One region of the Klebsiella sp. PL-2018 genome, then DNA from elsewhere that is predicted to be linked to it. Evidence: predicted binding sites of a transcription regulator. Region 1 holds the regulator's gene; each other region holds the start of a gene.

Region 1 (5,973 bases):
AGTATTACGCGGGCCGCAAGGCCTGCCGGAGTCAGCTCATCATCGGAAAGGCTGACGAGAAAATTAGGTCGACTGAGTATCGGATTGTCGACGCCGATCACTCTCAGGGACTCGCTGTCGAGATGGGAAATTGCCGCCCCCGGCTGCAAAGTGGCGCCGAGCCCGTCGCGGACGGCGCGCATCAGCAGGGCCAGGCCGTCGATTTCAGCCACCACATCGACGCTCAGGGCATGCTCCTGGCAGATCGCCTCCAGCCTGCCGCGCAGTCCATGCCCCAGGCTTGGCATAATCAGCGGGATAGCGGCCAGCTGGCCAGGCGAGATGCTCGCTTCGGGAAGGGGAGAGAGCACGTCATGGGTGCCAATCAGAAACAGACGCTCTTCGAGAATAGGTCTGGCGCTCCAGCGCACAAGCTTCTCCTTCTGGAACACGATAGCTAAGTCAAGCTGGCGGGTGTTGATCATGCGTTCAAGGTTACCGGAGAGGCTCTCGACCAAATGCAGGCGGACGTCGGCATAGCTTTCGCGCATCGCGTGAATAAAAGGCACCCCGAGAACGGAGGCGGTGCTGGGGGCCATACCGACGCTGACGTGGCCGGAAAGGCGCGCCTCGCGCGCGGCGAGAACCGCATCATCGGCGTGACGCAGCGCGAGCTGCGCCTGGGAGTAGAAGGCGAGGCCGGCGCTGGTCGGCATTACGCCGCGAGACGTCCGCTGCAGCAGGCGAATGGCGAGTTCGTTCTCGAGGCGCGCCATCTGTTGGCTAAGCGCGGAGACGCCGATATCCAGGTCAAGCGCGGCGCGGCCCATACTGCCGGTTTCAATAATGCGCACAAAATAGCGTAGCTGGCGAAGCTCCATGTCGACTCTCCGTACACGTCAGGATGCACTGACAGTAAACGTATTGCAGCGCGAGAGAAAGAGGCGGCAGATTCCGGGCAAAAAAAAGCCAACCTTCAGGTTGGCTTTTGGCGGTATACGATGCGGTGATTATTTCTCTGCCGCGTCGTGGGCATGTTCATCTTCGCGGCAGTCGCCTTCTGCGCAGTGGCCGTACAGGTACAGGCTGTGGTTAGTCAGGCGAATACCGTGCCTTGCGGCAATTTCACGCTGGCGCGCTTCGATGGAATCATCGCTAAATTCGATCACTTTGCCGCAGTCGAGGCAAATCAGGTGATCGTGATGATGCTGCTGCGTCAGTTCAAAAACGGATTTACCGCCTTCGAAATTATGACGGGTGACGATGCCGGCGTCGTCGAACTGGTTCAGTACGCGGTAGACGGTGGCCAGGCCAATCTCTTCACCCATATCAATCAGGCGTTTGTATAAGTCTTCCGCACTGACATGATGGTTATCCGGTCCTTGCAGCACTTCCAGGATTTTTAATCTCGGAAGCGTCACTTTCAGGCCAGCTTTCTTTAATGCGGTATTGTTGTCAGTCATGCGGAATCTGTCCTGTTGCTAAACGATCTACTTCCTTCAGCGGAAGTAATACAGAGAATCACCCGATGTAATGCGTCTCATTATAGAACTGCCATGGTGAAATGAAAACTGCAAGCATCGGGCCTTGTATGCTGTCAAAAACGAGGCACTCGCTACAAAGTGCTTCACGCGACCCCGTTAAATCAGAGGACATTGTACAGATATGTGATTAAAAGTTAAAAACTTGTAGCTATAACTTTGATTGCTTTTATCTATCAATTCGGCGAAACCTGATGATTACGCCGTTCAGACTCAGGCATTCTTGATTTCTTCGAGGTGCAGTTCTTCAGAAATCTGTTTTACCCATTTTTCCACGCGTTCGTTAGTCAGCTCAGGCTGACGGTCTTCGTCAATGGCCAGGCCAACAAAGTGATCGTCATCGGCCAGGCCTTTAGAGGCTTCAAAATGGTAGCCGGCGGTCGGCCAATGGCCAACGATAGTTGCGCCGCGCGGTTCGATGATATCGCGGATAGTCCCCAGTGCATCACAGAAGTATTCAGCATAGTCCTCCTGATCGCCACAGCCAAACAGAGCCACCAGTTTGCCATTGAAATCGATCTCTTCCAGCGTCGGGAAAAAATCGTCCCAGTCGCACTGGGCTTCGCCGTAGTACCAGGTGGGAATGCCGAGCAGCAGGATATCGTGAGCTTCCAGATCCTCTTTGCTGCTTTTGGCAATGTCGTGAACATCAGCAACGTCTTTACCAAGCTGCTTTTGGATCATTTTTGCAATATTTTCGGTGTTGCCGGTGTCGCTGCCAAAAAAGATGCCGATGATTGCCATGAGTAAAATAACCTCTTGAAACTTAATGATGTGGTAGTGGCGTAATGCCCGCAGATAGGGGCAATGATAGCAGAACTGAGAAGGGCGCGGAAACAGCAATCACGCCCAACTGCACACTCTGCTACACGAAAGCTTATTTTTTGAGGGTTTTAGGCTTTATCCTGGTCGCGCAGGGCTGCCAGCTGGTTCATCAGCATCTCTTCGATGAGATCGCTGCGGTTCATGTTACGGGCTTCGGCCAGCTCATTAAGCGCATCGACAGCATCGGCATTGAGCTTTAGCTCCACGCGCTTCAGACCGCGACTCTTATCGCGTTTAAGCTGATTGCGTTTGTTGATGCGCAGCTGTTCATCGCGCGAAAGCGGATTCGTTTTCGGTCTACCCGGCCGACGCTCAGTTGCGAACAAATCTAATGTCGTACGGTCCGTTTGTTCTTTTGCCATGATTCAGAGTGACTTCGGGGGAAACAAGCTATCGGGCATAGCCGATGCAGACAGCGCGCCATAATACATCAGGCGACGGGCTGCGCCAACGGCCGCGGGCATTAAGCCGCGCGGTCGAGTATATTTTAGGCAGTTACGCGGCGATAGAGGTCAAATAACGACGGATCGCGCGGATAACGGCCTCCGGTTTTTCTGCATGCACCCAGTGCCCGGCGCCGGCGATAACGTGCGCGCGCGCCTGGGGAAACTGAGCTAATAAAGTCTCGCGGTAGGCATCGGTGACGTAGGGGGAGTTGCCGCCCGGAATAAACAGCGCCGGATGCGGCCAGGGCGGAACGGTTTGCCAGCCGACGATATTATCGTACTGCTCCCACAGCACCGGTACGTTAAACCGCCACTGGCCGTCCACGAAAGATTTTAACAGAAACTGAATCACGCCCTCTTCGTTAAGGTGCTGGCGCATGACCGTCGCCGCCTGCTGACGCGTAGCGGCCCCCGCGTCGGTGACGGCATTGATGGCGGCGAAGATTTCATCATGGCGGCGGACGTGATAATCCACCGGGGCGATATCAATGGCGACCAGGCCCGCGATGCGCTCCGGGGCCAGCGCGCTCAGCGCCATCACCGCTTTACCGCCCATTGAGTGACCAATAAAGGTGGCTTTCTCAATCTGTGATTCATTGAGAATATCAAGCAGATCCTGGGCCATCGCGGGATAGGTCATGTCAGGCGAGCGCGGCGAAAGGCCGTGGTTTCGCATGTCGACCTGGATAATATCGCGATCGAGAACCAGATCGCGGGCGAGGATCCCAAGATTATCCAGGCTGCCAAAAAGGCCGTGGACCAGGACGATAGGGGGATTATTGTGCGGATTCTGTGCAGATTGCGCTCGGCTATTTAATTTCATGGCAAAGTTCTTTTTTTCGCTCCGTCGGGTTAGGGTATTATGTTGGACATTCTGCCATCCGGCTGCAAGACCCGGAAGATATCCGAGTTTTACCGCCATCCTGGTTTGACGCTATCCGCGGTTGGGATTTGTCCCTATAATCCCGACAACTTGTATTCAGAAAAAGATATCGCACTGGATTAAGATGAAAACAATTGAAGTTGATGATGAACTCTATAGCTATATTGCCAGCCACACCAAGCATATTGGCGAGAGCGCATCCGACATTTTACGGCGCATGTTGAAGTTTTCCGCCGTTTCCCAGCCTGTCGCACCGGTAGCGAAAGCCGCTCCGGCCCCTGCGCCAACGCCTGTCGTTGAAGTGAAACCCGCCAATCCTCTGAAAGATAAAGTTCGCGCTATGCGTGAGCTGCTGTTATCTGATGAGTACGCCGAACAAAAGCGCGCGGTAAACCGTTTCATGCTGGTTCTGACCACCCTCTACGCCTTAGACAGCAAAGTGTTTGCCGAGGCGACCGAGTCCCTGCACGGGCGCACCCGCGTTTATTTCGCTGAGGATGAACGCACGCTGCAGAAAAACGGTAATCAGACGAAACCTAAGCAGGTACCGGGGACGCCGTGGTGGGTCATTACAAATACCAATACCGGTCGCAAATGCAGCATGATCGAACATATCATGCAGTCAATGCAGTTCCCTGCGGAATTGATCGAAAAGGTTTGCGGTACGATCTAGTTAGTTAACTTTGCACCAGAAGGATCAGGCAATGGCAATCGATAAGCGCGCGGGTCAACCTGCGCAACAGAGTGATTTGATTAACGTCGCCCAACTGACTGCCCAGTACTATGTGCTGAAGCCGGAAGTTGGCAACGCGGAACATGCAGTGAAGTTTGGCACCTCCGGTCACCGCGGCAGCGCGGCGCGCCACAACTTCAACGAGCAGCATATTCTGGCGATTGCTCAGGCAATTGCTGAAGATCGCGCGAAGAACGGGATCACCGGCCCATGCTATGTTGGTAAGGACACACACGCACTCTCCGAACCGGCTTTCATTTCCGTACTGGAAGTGCTGGCGGCGAACGGCGTTGACGTCATCGTTCAGGAAAACAACGGCTTCACCCCGACGCCGGCGATTTCCAATGCGATTCTGGTGCACAACAAGAAGGGCGGCCCGCTGGCTGACGGTATTGTTATCACGCCGTCCCACAACCCGCCGGAAGACGGTGGTATCAAGTACAACCCGCCTAACGGCGGCCCGGCGGATACCAACGTGACTAAGGTGGTAGAGAATCGCGCCAACGAACTGCTGGCTGCCGGTCTGCAGGGCGTGAAGCGTATTTCTCTTGATGCGGCGCTGGCCTCCGGCCACGTCACAGAGCAGGATCTGGTGCAGCCGTTTATTGAAGGGCTGGCGGATATCGTCGATATGGCGGCGATCCAGAAAGCCGGACTGACGCTGGGCGTCGATCCGCTGGGCGGCTCCGGTATCGAATACTGGAAGCGTATCGCTGAGCATTACAATCTCAACCTGACCATCGTTAACGACCACGTCGATCAGACCTTCCGCTTTATGCACCTCGATAAAGACGGCGCAATCCGCATGGACTGCTCCTCCGAGTGCGCGATGGCGGGCCTGCTGGCGCTGCGCGACAAGTTTGACCTGGCCTTCGCCAATGACCCGGATTACGACCGTCACGGTATCGTCACGCCGGCCGGGTTAATGAACCCGAACCACTACCTGGCGGTGGCGATTAACTACCTGTTCCAGCATCGCCCGCAGTGGGGCAAAGATGTGGCTGTCGGTAAAACCCTGGTCTCCTCGGCGATGATTGACCGCGTAGTCAACGATCTGGGGCGCAAACTGGTGGAAGTACCGGTTGGCTTTAAGTGGTTCGTTGACGGCCTGTTTGACGGCAGCTTCGGCTTCGGCGGCGAAGAGAGCGCGGGGGCGTCGTTCCTGCGCTTTGACGGCACGCCGTGGTCGACCGACAAAGACGGCATCATCATGTGCCTGCTGGCGGCGGAAATCACCGCAGTCACCGGCAAAAACCCGCAGCAGCACTACGACGAGCTGGCAGAGCGCTTTGGTGCGCCAAGCTACAACCGTCTGCAGGCTTCCGCGACGTCTGCCCAGAAAGCGGCGCTGTCTAAGCTCTCCCCGGAAATGGTGAGCGCCAGTACCCTGGCAGGCGATCCGATTACCGCGCGTCTGACCGCGGCGCCGGGCAACGGGGCGGCGATTGGCGGTCTGAAGGTGATGACCGACAACGGCTGGTTCGCCGCGCGTCCGTCAGGTACCGAAGATGCCTATAAAATCTACTGCGAAAGCTTCCTCGGCGCTGAACATCGTCAGCAGATTGA
Region 2 (5,973 bases), 1.9 Mb from region 1:
GGCGAAGGAAACCAGGAACACGGATAAAATTCCCAGCCCGCGCGGCGTCATGCTGGCGGCTATTTTTTGCAGCTCAATCATGGCGACAAATTCATTGGCCACCAGTTTCGTCGCCATAATACTCCCGGCGTTCAGCGCATCGCTAAGCGGAATGCCAATCAGCCACGCCAGGGGATAAAAGACGTAGCCGAGGATCTGCTGGAAGCTCAGGCCAAATATCGTGGCGAACAGGGCATTTATGGCGCTAATTAAGGCGATAAAACCAATCAGCATCGCCAGAATAATCATCGCGACTTTAAAACCGGCCAGAATATATTCACCGAGCATTTCAAAGAAGCTCTGGGATTCATGCAGTTTTTCAAGCTTGATCTCCTCCTCGCTGCCCGGACGCGTCGGGTTAATGATCGACAGCACAATAAAGGTGCTGAACATATTCAGGATCAGCGCGGCAACGACGTATTTCGCGTCGAGCATACTCATATAAGCGCCGACGATGGAGAGCGACACCGTCGACATCGCGGTGGCCGACATGGTGAACAGGCGGCGGGAAGAGAGATCGCCGAGCACGCCTTTATAGGCAATAAAGTTCTCTGATTGACCGAGAATCAGCGAACTGACCGCGTTGAAGGACTCCAGCTTACCCATACCGTTAACCTTTGACAGCAGGGTGCCAATCAGGCGAATAAAAATTGGCAGAATACGCCAGTGCTGAAGAATACCGATGAGCGCGGAGATAAAGACAATGGGGCACAGCACGCCAAGGAAAATAAACGCCAGCCCTTTTTCACTCATGCCGCCAAATACAAAGTTGGTGCCTTCGGCGGCAAAGCCGAGCAGTGATTCAAAGAAGGATGCGATATTTTTCACTAGCCACAGGCCGCTTTCGGCGTGGAGAAAAAAGAAAGCCAGGGCAACTTCAATAATAATTAACTGGATAATATAGCGAATGCGGATTTTTTTACGGTCGTAGCTGGCAAGCCAGGCAAGGGCGAGGATAACCACCAGCGCCAGCAGGAAGTGCAAGAATTGAGTCATGTCGTTTATTTCGCAGGTCAATAAGGCCGCCATTTAGCCACAGCTGGGCAGCCGGGTAAATATCTGGCGCAAAAAATCCCGTCCTCCTGCCCCGAGCGGCCTGGGCTGCGAGATAATCGCGCAAGTCATTATTTGTTCGCGACTGATTTACAAATCGTCATCATTCACTCCACATTTCACTTGTGTTTCTGATTATTGTAATGATAATCACTATCATAAATATTTACCTATCTTTGCATCAGTTGACTGCGGTTCACATTTAAGGGTGTTGGCATGTTTGTCCCATTTCTCATCATGTTACGTGAAGGCCTGGAAGCTGCGCTGATTGTCAGCCTGATTGCCAGCTATCTGAAACGCACCCAGCGCGGTAGCTGGATTGGCGTCATGTGGATTGGGGTGCTGCTTGCGGCGGCGCTGTGCCTGGGCCTCGGAATTTTTATCAACGAAACCACCGGCGAGTTTCCGCAGCGCGAGCAGGAGCTGTTCGAAGGCATCGTGGCGGTGGTGGCGGTGTGCATTCTGACCTGGATGGTGTTCTGGATGCGTAAGGTGTCGCGCAACGTCAAACAGCAGCTTGAGCAGGCGGTTGATAATGCCCTCCAGCGCGGAAATAACCACGGCTGGGCGCTGGTGATGATGGTCTTTTTCGCCGTTGCGCGTGAAGGCCTGGAATCGGTCTTTTTCCTGCTCGCCGCTTTCCAGCAGGATGTCGGAATCTGGCCGCCCATCGGCGCGATGCTCGGCCTGGCGACGGCCATCGTTTTAGGGTTCCTGATCTACTGGGGCGGCATCCGCATGAATCTCGCCGTCTTTTTCAAATGGACCAGCCTGTTTATTTTACTGGTGGCCGCAGGCCTCGCCGCGGGGGCTATCCGCGCCTTTCATGAGGCCGGACTGTGGAACCATTTCCAGGCGGTCGCCTTCGACCTGAGCAACGTCATTTCGACGCACACCCTATTCGGCACGCTGCTGGAAGGGATCTTCGGCTATCAGGAAACGCCGACCGTCAGCGAAGTGGCGGTCTACTTTATCTATTTGATCCCGGCGCTGGTGCTGTACGTCTCGCCGCCGGGTAAAAAAACCACCGCATCCCGGGCAGCGTAGTCGGGCATCGCGGATTGCAATAGTGACAACATACTTATCGAAAGGGATGGTCATGATGAATCATTTTCGTCGTAATGCGCTGCAGCTTACGCTTGCTGCGCTGTTCAGTTCGGCTTTTTACGCCCAGGCGGCCGATATTCCGCAGGTCAAAGTGACCGTCACCGACAAACAGTGCGAGCCGATGAACGTCACCGTGAAGGCGGGTAAAACCCAGTTCATCATTCAGAACCACAGCCAGAAAGCGCTGGAGTGGGAGATTCTGAAAGGGGTGATGGTGGTGGAAGAGCGGGAGAATATCGCCCCCGGCTTTACGCAAAAGCTGACGGCCAACCTGCAGCCGGGTGAATATGATATGACCTGCGGCCTGCTGACTAACCCGAAAGGCAAACTGACGGTGACCGGCGAGGCGACCAAAGATGCTGCCAAAGCCGATGCGCTGCTCAGCCTGGGTGAAGCCATTACCGCCTATAAAGCCTGGGTTAGCGCCGAGACCGCGGAGCTGGTTAGCGGCACGAAAGCCTTTACCGATGCGGTGAAAGCGGGCGATATCGAGAAGGCGAAAGCGCTGTACGCGCCGACGCGCCAGCACTATGAGCGTATCGAACCGATCGCCGAACTGTTCTCCGATCTCGATGGCAGCATTGACGCCCGCGAGGATGACTACGAGAAAAAAGCCGAAGATCCGAAATTCACCGGCTTCCACCGGCTGGAAAAAGCGCTGTTTGGCGATAACAGCGTCAAGGGAATGGATAACTATGCCGATCAATTGAACGCTGACGTTCTCGAGCTGCAAAAACGCATTAGCGAACTGGCGTTTCCGCCGTCAAAAGTGGTCGGCGGCGCGGCCGGTCTGATTGAAGAAGTGGCCGCCAGCAAAATCAGCGGCGAAGAAGATCGCTACAGCCATACCGACCTGTGGGATTTCCAGGCCAACATTGACGGCGCGCAGAAAATCGTCGACCTGCTGCGTCCGCAGCTGCAAAAAGAGAACAGCGCGCTGCTGGCGAAGGTGGATGCCAACTTCAAAAAGGTGGACGCCATTCTCAGCAAATACCGCACCAAAGATGGCTTTGAGACCTATGACAAGCTGACGGATGCCGATCGTAACGCGCTGAAAGGCCCGATCACCACGCTGGCGGAAGATTTGGCCCAGCTGCGCGGGATCCTGGGTCTGGACTAAGGCGATGGCTGAGCAAAAATATGATGTTAATCAACCGTCCCGGCGGCGGTTGTTAAAAGGGATCGGCGCGCTTGGCGGCGCGCTGGCGATATCCGGCGGCTGCCCGGTGGCGCACGCGGCAAAAGACAATAGCTCTCCGGGCACGGTGTCGCCGGATGCGCGTCAGGAAGCGCAGCCGTTTTATGGTCCACATCAGGCAGGAGTGCTGACTCCGCAGCAGGCGTCGATGATGATTGTCGCCTTTGATGTGCTGGCCAGCGATAAAGCGGATCTTGAGCGGCTGTTTCGCCTGCTGACCCGGCGTATCGCCTTTCTGACCAAAGGCGGTCCCGCGCCGGAGACGCCGAACCCGCGGCTGCCGCCGATGGACTCAGGCATTCTCGGGCCGTGGATCGCCCCGGATAATTTGACGATCACCGTCTCGGTGGGGCATTCGCTGTTTGACGAGCGTTTCGGCCTGGCTCATCAGGCGCCGAAGAGGCTGCAAAAGATGACGCGTTTTCCGAACGATTCGCTGGATGCGGCGCTGTGCCACGGCGATCTGCTGCTGCAAATTTGCGCCAACACCCAGGATACGGTGATTCACGCCCTGCGGGATGTGATTAAGCACACCCCGGATTTGCTCAGCGTGCGCTGGAAGCGGGAAGGGTTTATCTCCGACAGCGCCGCGCGCAGCAAGGGTAAAGAGACGCCGGTGAATCTGCTGGGCTTCAAAGACGGCACCGCGAATCCGGTGAGCACCGATAAGGCGCTAATGGATAAAGTGGTGTGGGTCACCGCCGACCAGGGAGAGCCAGCGTGGGCGACGGGCGGCAGCTATCAGGCGGCGAGGATTATTCAGTTCCACGTTGAGTTCTGGGATCGCACGCCGCTGAAAGAGCAGCAGACTATTTTTGGCCGCGATAAACTGAGCGGCGCGCCGCTTGGGATGCAGCACGAGCACGATGTCCCGGATTACAGCAAAGACCCTGACGGCGATACCATTGCGCTCGATAGCCATATTCGTCTGGCGAACCCGCGTACCCCGGAAACCGAATCCAGCCTGATGATGCGCCGGGGCTATAGCTATTCGCTGGGGGTGACCAATTCCGGTCAGCTGGACATGGGGCTGCTGTTTGTTTGCTACCAGCACGATCTGGAAAATGGCTTCCTGACGGTGCAAAAGCGCCTGAATGGAGAAGCGCTGGAGGAGTACGTGAAGCCCATTGGCGGCGGCTATTTCTTTGTTCTGCCGGGGGTTATCGACGATCGGCATTATCTCGGGCAATCGCTGCTCGAAGCCTGACGTACCTGCCCGCAAGGGCAGGGCGTTTTCTGCTGTTTTTCCATTCATTTTTTGTATTTCCTGCCTTGTTTCATTTTTCTGTAATCTTATAGTCGGAAACTCTCCTCAGCTGCGATGAGAATTATTTGTTGTCTGTGTGTGAAAAATAAGTTGCGCTTAGAATTATTTCTGATGTACTTATTACAGGCGCGGTAGTTCTCGGCAGTAGTCTCGTTTCATTATGGAGATCGCGAATGCCCGATTGCTGTAACGGAAAACGTCAAACCCCAGACCGTACTCATCAGCACGGGAGCCCAACTTCCGGCCGCGATTTTCACACCGCAAAATCCTCCTCCTCTATCAAAGAAAACCAGAACCCAGGCAAGGTTACCGGTGCGCGTAGCCGTGACCCTCTGCCAATTCGTCAGGCAAGCAATGGCTTACAAGGAAGCCAAACCTCAATCGTTAGTGCGCATAATCGCGTCGATCGTGGCGCGTGTGATGTAAACCAACAACGCAAGGTGCTATCCATGGGAAGACAAAAAGCAGTGACCAGAGCTCGTCGTGAGGCCAAACGTGTGCTGAGACAGGATTCGCGAAGCCATAAGCAGCGCGAAGAAGAATCGGTCACATCGCTTGTGCAAATGAGTGGCGTAGAAGCCATTGGCATGGCGCGGGATAGCCGCGACGCATCGCCAATCGAAGCGCGCAATGACGCTCAGGCGCATTATTTGAATGCCATCGACAATAAACAGCTGATCTTCGCCACGGGCGAGGCCGGGTGCGGTAAGACCTGGATTAGCGCGGCAAAAGCAGCTGAAGCCCTGATCCATAAGGATGTGGACAGAATTATTGTTACCCGTCCCGTTCTGCAGGCCGACGAAGATCTCGGCTTCTTACCGGGAGATATCGCCGAGAAGTTTGCTCCCTATTTCCGACCGGTCTATGACGTGCTGGTGAGAAGGCTAGGGGCTTCCTTTATGCAGTACTGCCTGCGTCCGGAAATCGGCAAGGTGGAAATCGCGCCGTTCGCCTATATGCGCGGACGTACATTTGAAAATGCGGTGGTGATTCTGGACGAGGCCCAGAACGTGACCGCTGCGCAAATGAAGATGTTTTTGACCCGCCTCGGGGAGAACGTGACGGTTATCGTCAACGGCGACATTACCCAGTGCGATTTACCTTCAGGCGTACGGTCGGGTCTGACCGATGCGCTGGCGCGTTTTGAAGAGGATGAGATGGTGGGTATTGTGCGCTTTACAACCGATGATTGCGTGCGCTCAACGCTTTGCCAGCGCGCGCTGAAAGCCTACTACTGAGTACTTCTGCGTCTGCAAAGCCCGGGTGACCGGGCTTTGTTTTTGCTGCACTACAGAAGAGCCTGCAGTGA
Region 3 (5,973 bases), 1.8 Mb from region 1:
GGCCGCGACGTTGCCACCGTCGTGGGCGCGCTGGGCGGCGGCTATGCCGGTAACCAGATTCAGGGTTCAATGCAGGAAGGGGATACCTACACCACGACGCAGCAGCGCTGCAAAACGGTGTACGATAAATCAGAAAAAATGCTCGGCTACGATGTCACTTACAAAATCGGCGACCAGCAGGGCAAAATCCGTATGGATCGCGACCCTGGTACGCAAATCCCGCTGGACAGCAATGGCCAACTGATTCTGACTAACAAAGCGTAAAAAAGATGTGTATCTTTATTCGCCCCTCAGGCTCTCTGGCTGAGGGGCTTTTTTTATCAGAAGCTCAAAGCGTAGTTCAGGCCGAAGGTGCGTCCGCGACCTTTATACTCGTAGAGAGAGCTGCTGCCGTAGGTCGGGCTATACAGCAGCGGCGCGCGCTGGCCCCAGAGGGTGACATAATCTTCATTGAGCAGGTTCTCAATGCTGAAGGTCAGCTTGCCGAGAGGGAGCGCGTAGCTGCCGATAAAGTCTACCGTATTGTAGCCGTCGAGCTTATTGCCGCTGGCATCGCTGATATCAAACACCTGCTGGCTCTGCACCCGCAGCGACCACGGCTCCGGCGCCCAGCCAACCCACGCGGTGGCTTTTGACGGCGAGGCGAGAGTGACGTCCCACTTCTGCCAGCTACCGTCACTTTTCACCCGCGATTTCAGCACGTTAAAGTTAGCTCCGGCGCTCCAGTCGCTGTTCGGGAAGTAGTAGTCCACCGCGCCCTCTACGCCATAAATACGACGTTTATCGGACTGCACATCGATGGTCATATCGGTACGGTTAACGACGATCGTTTTATCGGAGGTCGAGTAGTAAGCCGCCAGCTGAGTGCGCAGATTATCGCCGGTGTAGCGCCAGCCCAGTTCGTACGAGTTAACTTTAATTCCCTGCAGCGGCGAATCGCCAACGTTCACGCTTGAGAGAAGCGGAAGATGGCCGTTGACCGCCGCGCCGTACTTACCGATGCCGTAGTATTTGCCCGGATCCGGCAGCTCAACGCCCTGGGAGAAGTTAAACCAGGTCTGCTGACGATCGGTGAGATGGGCGACAATCCCGGCGTTAAACAGGAAGTTGTCGTAATCGGTTTTTCCGCCCGGAATGGCATCCGCAGAGCTGACCTTGCCGCTGGCGACATCCTGCTGTTGGGCATAGCCGACAAAATCATCGACCCGGTTTTCCGTCCACTGATAACGTACGCCGCCGCTGATAGTGAAGATGTCGTTCAGGTCATAGCTGGACTGCAGGAACGGCGCCAGGTTGGTAATGCTGTAGCCGGGATAACGGCCGGTGGTGTAGATAGCCTGGTTATTCAGACCGCCGGAAGATATAGACTGGCCCAAATCGAAGAACATCTGATTGGCGTTGAAGGTTTCGTGGTCGGCGTCCACTCCCCAGGTCAGATCCCAGCCATCCAGCGGCTGGCTATTCAGGGTGATCTTCGCGCCGTACTGATCGGTATCCTGCTTTGAAGAGGAGAAGCTGCTGACCTGGCCTTTGCTGAGCGTAGGGAAAGGGTAAAAAGTCAGGGATTCATCACGATAATAGACCTGGCTGACCAGATTCTGGCCGAGGAAATCGGCATCGGAATACTGCAGGCTTATCAGGTGACGTTCGGTGCCGGGGACGCGGTCGGAGTTCAGGCCATCGGTGGTAAAGGCTTTGCCGTCGCCGGTCACCGCCGACATATTTTTCCCGAGGTACAGACCGTAATCGTCGCCCTGGCTTTTATAGTACTGGGTTACCAGCTGCAGCTGACGGTTCTCGTCAATCTCAATGGTTCCCGTTCCCATCACATCCAGACGGTCGGAATGTTGAAGCCCGGTCTGGGTATTATCAAGGATCAGCGCATCATTATTGCCATCATACCAGCCGCCAAAACGCTGATAGGCGACCGATAAACGGCCGGAAGCGTGGTCGGTACCGCCGCTGACCGCTGCCGCCACGCGTTCATCATGATCGTTGCTGTTGGCAAAACCGGTTTTGCTCCCCAGCTCCAGGTCGACCTGGCGCTCCTGCTGGCCCTTTTTGGTGACGATATTAATAAGGCCGCCGGTACTACCGCCGCCGTACAGCGATGTGGCGCCGGAGATCACCTCGATATGCTCAATGTTAAACGGATCGATAGAATCCAGCTGGCGGCTGTCGGTACGGGAGGAGTTAAGGCGAACGCCGTCAATCAGCACGACGATCGCGCGGCCGCGCATATTCATGCCGTAGTTGGTGCGTCCCTGGCTGCTGACGTCGATGCCGGGGATCAGCTGCGCCAGCACGTCTTTAAATTCTTTTCCGCCCTGAACTTGCTGTTCAATTTCCTGGCCTTCGATAACCCAGGTGGTCTGGGCCATTTCAGCGACGGTGCGGTGCGTTCGGTTTGCGCTGACGATCATGCTGTCATCAGCGGCCCAGGCGGGCAGGGCGGTTGCCAGCAGCAGTGGGTTAAGCACCCAGAGACGCTTGTTCATGCTCATTCCTTTTATGAGTTTATGCCCGTCATTCTTCAAGTTGCAGGTGTGTTGACTGCGGATTACTCGGCCCATCCATGGGCCTCGCCCCTACGGGGCCAGCGCTAGCGCAGATCAAGGCACAAGCGCCATGTCCTGCAACTCGAATTATTTAGGGCTTACGATATCGTTGTTTTCGTTATTCGGTACGGGCGTACCGGTTGTTACATGGTGAAATATACAGAAACGTTTAAGACTGAATTTTGCCCGTATTGATTATTGTTATCAATATCATTCTCGCGAAATGAACAAAATAAATGACTGAAAACATTGCGTTATGTAGGGATAAAGGGGAGGGGAACCGGTGGGGAGCCCACCGGTAAGCGAGGTCTTAGCGCTGAAGAACCTGGGGCCACAGACGCAGCGTGGTCTCGGCGATTTGCATGATTTTAGTGAAGTCGGCGCCTTCGCGGGCGCTGATCGACATGCCTTGTAATATGCAGTTGAGGAACTGCGCCAGCTGACGTACGTCACCGTCTGGCGGCAGCTCGCCGCGCAGCTGCCGCTGCTGGAGAAACTGCGTTAGCGTCTGTTCCTGCATTGCGTGCCGGGACTTAACGGTATTGGCGATATCGGTGGACGCCGCCGCCAGCGCTGCGGAGGTATTAATCATAAAGCAGCCTGCCGGCGTTTCTTTGCTGGTAAAGCAAGTCGCGACGGCGGTGAAGTAGTCGCGTAACGCCCGATCGACGCTTTTCTCTTCGTCAAAGAGGAGCGCTTCGTGCCTGGCGGCAAAACGCGCGATGTAGCGATCCAGCACCGCGCGAAACAACCCCTCTTTATTCACAAATTCCGCGTAAAGCGTAGGCGCTTTTGCGCCCGTCGCCTCCACTAAATCGGCGAGAGAGGTCGCTTCATAGCCGTGCTGCCAGAAGAGTGTCATGGCCTTATCCAGCGCCGCTTCCCTGTCGAACACTTTAGGTCGGCCACGGCTTTTTTTCGTGCAACTTTGAACGTCAGTTGTCATGGTGCCGCTGTACCTGTGTTGGTTTGTTGAAAGGGCATTATAAAAATAAACCTTACGTGCTACCAGCGATGTTGCTCTAAAAATAAATAATTCATATATGTATGAATTTTAAGCTGTTTATAAATAGTTAAACGGTCGTTATAAAAATAGTTTGACGTGTGATGTGGATCACATTATCATTTCCCTATCGATCGTTAATTAAATGCGTTCGCCCCCTACAAAAACATTCATCTGCACAGGTATAACAATCATGAAAAATGTTAAAACACTCGCTATCGCCGCTGTTCTTAGCTCACTCTCTTTCGCCAGCTTCGCCGCTGTAGAAGTTCAGTCAACGCCGGCGGGTCAGCATAAAATCGGTACCGTTTCCGCCTCAGCCGGGACCAACCTGGGTTCGCTGGAAGATCAGCTGGCGCAAAAAGCGGAAGAGATGGGCGCAACCTCTTACCGTATTACGTCCGTAACCGGTCCTAACACCCTTCACGGGACTGCGGTTATCTACAAATAATTTGTTGCGCTACCCCTGTTATGCCACTGACTACGCGCGGTTCTGACCCCCTTCAGCAGTCCGCGTGAAGTAAGAAGTACGTTGTTCTCTGACGAGAGGCGGTGCCCACCCCTTATATGGCGCCGCAACCCGCAGAAAAGCAGGACCCTGTTTGATTATTGCCATAAAAAAACCGCCTCAGTGAACTGAAGGCGGTTTTTTTTCGTCGGCAGTTTAGCGAACTAGAGCGACTGCTCCGTTACGCGATGGTGGCGGGTGACGTCAATCGGCATGCCCGAACGCAGCATCATCGCGCGTTCCATTACCTCGGTGTCGGTCAACTGTGCCTGCTTAAACGCCTGCATGCTGTCGGTAAGGGTAATGGGCAGCGTCTGCGGGTCGTCATCAATATGTTTTGACAGCGGCTGATGGACCTCCACCAGACGGGTGCCGTTCGGCTCCACGGACACCTTGATTGGCGTATTGATAATCGTCACCCTGGTGCCAGGGGTGATTTCGTTGTACAACGCTTTGATGTCGTCATCGCGCAGGCGAATACAGCCGGAGCTGACGCGCATGCCGATGCCGAAGTCGGCGTTGGTGCCGTGCAGCAGATACACGCCGCCGTACGCCGCCAGGCGAATAGCGTGGTGCCCCATGGGATTATCCGGGCCCGCGGGCATGACGGCAGGCAGGTCAATGCCCATTGCTTTATAGCGGGCGCGAATATTGGCCGTCGGCGTCCAGGTCGGGTTGGCGCGTTTGTCGGAGACGGTGGTGACCATTGTCGGCGTGATGGTATCGCCGCCGAGCTGACCAATGCCGATAGGATAAACGGTCACTTCACTTCTTCCTGGCGGATAGTAATAGAGGCGAAGTTCGGCCAGGTTAAGGACTAATCCTTCGCGCGGCGCGTCGGGTAGCAGGGTTTGCAGCGGAATCGTCAGCACGCTACCGGCTCGTGGAACATACGGATCCACCCCGGGGTTAGCCTGGAGCAGGGCCAGAAAACCGACGTTGTACTTTTTGGCGATCGCTTCGAGCGAGCCGCCGTTATTCTCAACGACATGAAACTGGTTTTGCCCGACCAGACGGCTGCCCGGAGGCGGCAGGGGCCAGGTATTGGCGCGAGCGGGCAGCGCCAGCGCGGCGGCGAAAGCCATCATCCCCAGCCAGAGAGAAATTCGCGTAAAGCTTTTCATTACCCTAATTCCATAATAAGTAAGTGGTTATTTTTATACGAAAAGTCCCTGAAATTATGGCGAAGAGAGTGTCTGGAAGTTCAGAGGGATTGCAAAATGTTTGTAAATTTTGCCGAACAAGTGGGGAGGGGCGGGATACGACGCACAGGCCGTATCCCGCTTGCTATCAGGCGGCGGCGTTCTCTTCGAGCTGGCGCATAAACTGGCGCACCCACTCCATCCGCGTTTTACGCTCGGCAAGGTCCTGCGTAAACTTGAGGCGCGTTGGGCCATCCAGGCGATAGTGCTGAGGCTGCTTTTGCAACAGGCCAATCAGCCACATCGGATTCACGTTATTCTTCTCGTTAAACTCAATGGTGCCGCCCTTTTCGTTGCTCTCCAGCTTGCGGATCCCCAGCTTCTGCGCCTGCTGGCGCAGTCGGGCGATATCGAGCAGGTTTCTTGCCGGGTCGGGCAGCAGGCCAAAGCGATCGATAAGCTCGACTTTGATCTCCTCCAGCTCATTCTCGTTCTTCGCGCTGGCAATGCGTTTGTAGAACGACAGGCGCGTATTCACATCCGGGATAAAGTCATCCGGCAGCAGCGACGGCATCCGTAGCTCAACTTCGGTCTGCTGACTGGTAAGATCCTCCAGCGAGGGTTCGCGGCCTGCTTTCAGCGCGTCAACGGCATTTTCCAGCAGCTCCATATAGAGGGAGAAGCCGATGGTTTCCATGGAACCGCTCTGATCCTCGCCCAACAGTTCACCCGCGCCGCGAATTTCGAGGTCATGCGTTGCCA
Region 4 (5,973 bases), 2.0 Mb from region 1:
TGCCAGGTCTGGATAATCAGACTCTTCACGTGCGGAACGTGATACACCGGCAGCTCCATCACGAACGGCGACGCTTCGCCGCGCATAATGGTATGCTTCAGCATCAGTCCGGTCGCAATCGCCATCACGATCCCCAGTACGTACAGCGAGAAGACCGCCAGCGCGCCGTTCTGGCCGAAAAAGGCGGCGGCGAAGACGGCGAAAATCGCCAGCCGCGCGCCGCAGGACATAAACGGCGCCATCATAATGGTCATCAAACGTTCGCGCGGCGCATCAAGCGTACGCGCGCCCATCACCGACGGAACGTTGCAACCAAAACCGACGATTAACGGCACGAAGGATTTCCCCGGTAGCCCCAGCGCCTGCATCAGGCGGTCCATCACAAACGCCGCCCGCGCCATATAGCCAGAGTCTTCAAGGAAAGAGAGGAACAGGTACATCATGCCGATCTGCGGTACCAGCGGCAGTACGGTATTAATACCGCCGCCAATCCCCTGGGCGAGGAACACCGTCAGCCAGTCCGGGAAATGCAGGGTATAGCCAACCCACTGAATACCGTGGATAAAGATAGCCACGGAACCGGCATCAAAAATGGGCTGCAGCGCGCCGCCGATATTAATCGCCAGCAAGAACATCAGGTACATAACGAACAGGAAGACCGGCAGGCCGAGGAAGCGATTGAGGATCACTTTATCCATCGCCGCGGTAAAGCGGCTGGGCTCGGCGGTAAGGGTGTTACTGACCGCATCGCAAATGGCGGCAATGCTTTGGTAACGGGCATCGGCGATATGCAGCGCGGGGTCATCCATCTCTTCGCTCAGGTGCGCCAGGGACACGTCCAGCTTGTGGGCAGCGTCACCGGCGTAGGCGCGGCTGTAAATATCGCCTTCAAGCATCTGTAAACCCAGCCAGAGACGCTGGCGCTGCGGAATATCAGCGGCCATGGCCTGCGCCAGCTTGTCCGCCTCCCGCAGCAGCGGCTGCGGATAGTGCACCAGTTCAATAGCCTGGTTCTGCTGGTGGCGATCGATCGCCATTTTTAAGGCCTCGATACCGCGCCCGCGGGTGGAAACCAGCGGGATCACCGGGCACCCGAGACGCGCGGCCAGCGCGTCGACATCAATGCGGATCTTCTGTTTTTCCGCGATATCGAGCATATTCAGCGCGACCACGCAGGGGATGCCAAGCTCCAGCAGCTGCAGCGTCAGATAGAGGTTACGTTCCAGATTGGACGCATCGACCACGTTAATCAGCATGTCGGCGTCGCCGCTGAGAATATAGTGGCAGGCAATCTGCTCATCCAGCGAGGTTTGCGAGGAGATGGTGGTCAGGGAATACGTGCCCGGAAGGTCTACCAGCGTGACCTGATGATCGGTGGTGTTGAAACCACCCTCTTTGCGTTCAACGGTCACTCCCGCCCAGTTACCGACGCGCTGGCGCGCGCCGGTGAGCTGATTGAACAGCGTGGTTTTACCGGAATTAGGATTACCAATTAAGCCAAGGGTTAATTTTTTCATATTCATACTCTTAGTGCCGGTCAGGCATTATTGTGCAACCGCTTCCAGCTCAATTAACGCAAGATCCTTTTTACGTAATACCAGGCTAACGCGTCGGGTTTCAATATGAATAGGGTCGCCGAGCGGCGCCACGCGAACCACATTGAAAGAAGAACCCGGCAGCATCCCGAGGGACAGCAGCTTCTGCCGATACGCCGGACTAATATCGCGGGAGAAACCGGTGATTTTCCACGCACTATCAGGTGTAAATTGCATAGGACCTACTTGTTTATCGCCAACTGAAAAGAGAGTTTTCCGTATGCGCCGGAGACGCGGCGCCAGGGACCGTAGCTAACGAAGAAGAAAAAATACTCAATGCAAATAATGATAATGAGAATAGTTTTTATCATCAATACATATAATGCGGCCGTTTCGCTTTTTAAAGAGAAAATTGAGCTTTTGTTGATATTGAGCAAACTCTTTTTTCTCGCCGTCGCGGAGGTGATGATTATTCTTAATGACTAAATGTTTAATTAAAGTTTCGATAGTTAACGAAATGAAAATAATAATATCGCCGCCCGTAATTCGCGCTTATTACGACGTTATAAGAAAATACTGATGCTTGTTTGCACAATATGGCGAATGCCGGAAGAAATGCGGCCCCTTAGCAAAAGGGGCCGGAAAGAATTAACGTTTTTTACCCATTGCCGCCGCCAGCGCATCCATCATCGCGCTGTTGCCCGCAGGCTGCGCCTCGCGACCGCGAGGTTTAGCGGCCTTCGCCGCCGGGCGGTTGCCCTGAGGACGATCGTTACCGCCGCCGCGGCGCGCATTGCTGTCGCCTGGCTGTTCGTCCAGACGCATCGTCAGCGCGATGCGCTTACGCGGCAGGTCGACTTCCATCACTTTCACCTTCACGATATCGCCCGCTTTGACCACCGTGTGCGGATCTTCAACGAACTTATTCGACAGGGAAGAGATATGCACCAGACCGTCCTGGTGAACGCCGATATCAACAAACGCGCCGAAGTTGGTGACGTTGGTCACCGCGCCTTCGAGGATCATCCCCGGCAGCAGGTCGTTCATGGTCTCTACGCCATCGGCGAACTGGGCGGTTTTAAACTCAGGGCGCGGGTCGCGGCCCGGCTTCTCCAGCTCTTTGATGATGTCGGTCACCGTCGGCACGCCGAATTTCTCATCGGTGAAATCAGCGGCTTTCAGATGACGCAGTTCACTGCTGTTGCCCATTAAATCTTTCAGCGCCTGCTGAGTCGCCGCCAGAATGCGCTCCACCACCGGATACGCTTCCGGGTGCACGGTTGAAGCGTCCAGCGGGTTGTCGCCGTGGTTGATACGCAGGAAGCCCGCGCACTGTTCAAAGGCCTTCGGCCCCAGACGGCTGACCTTTAGCAGCTGCTGGCGATTCTGGAACTGGCCGTTCTCATCGCGCCAGGAGACGATATTCTGCGCCATCATGCGGGTCAGACCGGCGACGCGGGTAAGCAGCGGGACGGAAGCGGTATTCAGATCGACGCCGACGGCGTTTACGCAGTCTTCCACCACCGCGTCCAGCTTACGCGCCAGCTGGGTCTGGCTGACATCGTGCTGATACTGGCCGACGCCAATGGATTTCGGATCGATTTTCACCAGTTCGGCCAGCGGGTCCTGGAGACGACGGGCGATAGAGACCGCGCCGCGCAGGGAAACGTCGAGATCCGGGAACTCCAGCGCCGCCAGCTCGGAGGCGGAGTACACGGACGCGCCCGCTTCGCTGACGATGACCTTCTGCGCGGTCACTTTCGGGAACTGCTTCTGCACGTCGAGGAAGAAGCGCTCGGTTTCACGCGAGGCGGTACCGTTGCCGATCGCCACCAGCTCAACGTTGTACTTTTCACACAGCGCGGCAACCGCCACCGCCGCTTTTGCGGCCTGGCCGGTATGCGGGTAAATGGTATCGGTAGCCACCAGCTTGCCGGTACCGTCAACGACGGCGACTTTGACGCCGGTGCGCAGGCCCGGATCGAGGCCCATGGTGGCGCGCAGCCCGGCCGGCGCGGCCATCAGCAGGTCGTGCAGGTTGCGGGCAAAGACGTTAATGGCTTCATCTTCCGCGCGTTCGCGCACGGTCCCCATCAGCTCGGTTTCAAGGTGCATCAGCACCTTGATACGCCACGTCCAGCTCACCACGCCCTTACGCCAGCCGTCCGCCGGCGCGTTATTCAGGCGCAGACCGAGATGGTCGATAATGATTTGCTCACCGTGGCTCTCTTTCGGCGGCTCGTCGAACTGCGGGTCGGCGTTTAAAGAGAGCTGCAGCACGCCTTCGTTGCGGCCGCGGAACATCGCCAGCGCGCGGTGCGACGGAACGGTGGAGATCGGTTCATGGTGATCGAAGTAGTCACGGAATTTCGCCCCTTCCTCTTCTTTACCGCTGACGACGGTCGCCACCAGGTGGGCGTTTTTCCACAGATAGTCGCGCACTTTCGCCAGCAGGCCCGCGTCTTCAGCAAAGCGCTCCATCAGGATATAGCGCGCGCCGTCGAGAGCGGCTTTTGTGTCCGCTACGCCGTTGTCGGCGTCGATATATTTAGCGGCTTCGGTTTCCGGGTCGTGAGAGGGTTCGTTCCACAGCAGATCGGCCAGCGGTTCCAGCCCGGCCTCAATGGCGATCTGCCCGCGCGTGCGGCGCTTCGGCTTGTACGGCAGATAGAGATCTTCGAGCTCGGTTTTACTCAACGTCCCGTTAATGGCTTTTTCCAGCGTCTCGGTCAGCTTGCCCTGCTCGCCGATGGACTTCAGGATCGCCTGACGACGGTCTTCAAGTTCACGCAGATAGCCCAGGCGGGTTTCCAGATTACGCAGCTGCGTGTCATCCAGACCGCCGGTGACTTCTTTACGATAGCGTGCGATAAACGGCACAGTATTCCCTTCATCAAGCAGGCGAACGGCAGCTTCTACCTGTTCAGCCCTGGCCTGAAGTTCACCCGCAATAATGCGGCAGAGCGAATCATTCATCATCGGTTTAATTCATCTTTAGGATCAAAAATCAGGGGGATAGTTATACGGACTGGCACGCTAAAATGCCAGCCGCGACCCAAGCCTCTCGGAATGTTCCGGACCTATTTGGCTTTGACGTATTCAATTTCGTTCACGTACCAGGCCGCCTCGCCCGCGGGGGTGTTCACGATAGCTAAATCACCGACCTCTTTTTTCAGCAGCGCGCGCGCCATTGGCGAATCAATGGAGATGTAGTCGTTGCGGCCAAAGATTTCATCGTAGCCGACAATCCGGAAGCGCTTCGTCTCGCCCGCATCGTTTTCAATCTCCACCCACGCGCCGAAAAAGACCTTACCCTCCTGCTGCGGCGAATAATCGACGATTTTCAGCTGCTCAAGGCACTTGGTCAGGTAGCGCACCCGGCGGTCGATTTCACGCAGGCGCTTTTTATTGTATTGGTAATCGGCGTTTTCACTGCGGTCGCCGAGGCTCGCCGCCCAGGTCACCTTTTTGGTGACTTCCGGACGTTCTTCGCGCCACAGGGTATCCATCTCTTTCTTCAGTTTTTCATACCCTTCACGGGTGATCAGCGGCGTTTTCATCGAAGGTTCCGGCTCCTGATTACAGATCTTTGTGCAATGCTGCGCACAATTCGTCGCACGTCATCATACCAACAGGATAAATAATGTGTCTTATGCTTAAATGTATACTTAAGCTGCTGTTAAATATGCTTTGTAACAATTTAGCCTGGAATATATACCAGATTTCGCTGGTGGGCGACCCGGGCTTTTTTGAGAATACGTACTGACAATTGCAGTGAACCTTTGGGAGTATAAACAATGCAAGAGAATTATAAGATTCTGGTTGTCGATGACGACATGCGCCTGCGTGCGCTACTCGAACGTTATCTGACCGAGCAGGGCTTCCAGGTTCGTAGCGTGGCGAACGCTGAACAGATGGATCGCCTGCTGACCCGTGAATCCTTCCACCTGATGGTGCTGGATCTGATGCTGCCGGGCGAAGATGGCCTGTCCATTTGCCGCCGCCTGCGCAGCCAGAGCAACCCGATGCCGATCATTATGGTCACGGCGAAAGGGGAAGAAGTTGACCGTATCGTGGGCCTGGAAATCGGCGCCGACGACTACATCCCAAAACCGTTCAACCCGCGCGAGCTGCTGGCCCGTATCCGCGCCGTACTGCGCCGTCAGGCTAACGAACTGCCGGGCGCGCCTTCGCAGGAAGAAGCGGTTATCGCCTTTGGTAAGTTCAAGCTGAACCTCGGCACCCGCGAGATGTTCCGCGAAGATGAGCCTATGCCGCTGACCAGCGGTGAATTCGCGGTACTGAAAGCGCTGGTGAGCCATCCGCGCGAACCATTATCCCGCGATAAGCTGATGAACCTCGCTCGCGGTCGTGAATATTCGGCCATGGAGCGCTCCATCGACGTACAAATCTCCCGCCTGCGCCGCATGGTGGAAGA

What was found. The regulator Fur, encoded in region 1, represses iron uptake genes when iron is present. The targets are predictions, from matches to a motif close to ATAATAATGAGAACNACTATCAA.
Region 2: the regulator Fur is predicted to act here: its motif matches at 1,230-1,252, upstream of efeU (iron uptake transporter permease EfeU).
Region 3: the regulator Fur is predicted to act here: its motif matches at 2,750-2,772, upstream of MKleb_RS16355 (TonB-dependent siderophore receptor).
Region 4: the regulator Fur is predicted to act here: its motif matches at 1,881-1,903, upstream of feoA (ferrous iron transporter A).

What each region holds. Positions count from the first base shown of each region.
Region 1 covers NZ_CP077673.1:1,699,406-1,705,378, forward strand. Annotated here, with positions in the region: gene tcuR (tricarballylate utilization LysR family transcriptional regulator TcuR) at 1-860, opposite strand, end outside; gene fur (ferric iron uptake transcriptional regulator) at 990-1,442, opposite strand; gene fldA (flavodoxin FldA) at 1,734-2,264, opposite strand; gene ybfE (LexA regulated protein) at 2,414-2,707, opposite strand; gene ybfF (esterase) at 2,841-3,614, opposite strand; gene seqA (replication initiation negative regulator SeqA) at 3,799-4,347, shown strand; gene pgm (phosphoglucomutase (alpha-D-glucose-1,6-bisphosphate-dependent)) at 4,379-5,973, shown strand, end outside.
Region 2 covers NZ_CP077673.1:3,578,048-3,584,020, reverse strand. Annotated here, with positions in the region: gene MKleb_RS16715 (NupC/NupG family nucleoside CNT transporter) at 1-1,035, opposite strand, end outside; gene efeU (iron uptake transporter permease EfeU) at 1,309-2,139, shown strand; gene efeO (iron uptake system protein EfeO) at 2,192-3,319, shown strand; gene efeB (iron uptake transporter deferrochelatase/peroxidase subunit) at 3,324-4,604, shown strand; gene phoH (phosphate starvation-inducible protein PhoH) at 5,114-5,902, shown strand; gene MKleb_RS16690 (YciI family protein) at 5,953-5,973, opposite strand, start outside.
Region 3 covers NZ_CP077673.1:3,507,840-3,513,812, reverse strand. Annotated here, with positions in the region: gene MKleb_RS16360 (glycine zipper 2TM domain-containing protein) at 1-264, shown strand, start outside; gene MKleb_RS16355 (TonB-dependent siderophore receptor) at 321-2,498, opposite strand; gene MKleb_RS16350 (TetR/AcrR family transcriptional regulator) at 2,869-3,504, opposite strand; gene bhsA (multiple stress resistance protein BhsA) at 3,755-4,012, shown strand; gene ldtC (L,D-transpeptidase LdtC) at 4,234-5,193, opposite strand; gene mfd (transcription-repair coupling factor) at 5,360-5,973, opposite strand, start outside.
Region 4 covers NZ_CP077673.1:5,530,894-5,536,866, forward strand. Annotated here, with positions in the region: gene feoB (Fe(2+) transporter permease subunit FeoB) at 1-1,517, opposite strand, end outside; gene feoA (ferrous iron transporter A) at 1,545-1,772, opposite strand; gene MKleb_RS26175 (Tex family protein) at 2,184-4,514, opposite strand; gene greB (transcription elongation factor GreB) at 4,616-5,095, opposite strand; gene ompR (osmolarity response regulator transcription factor OmpR) at 5,333-5,973, shown strand, end outside.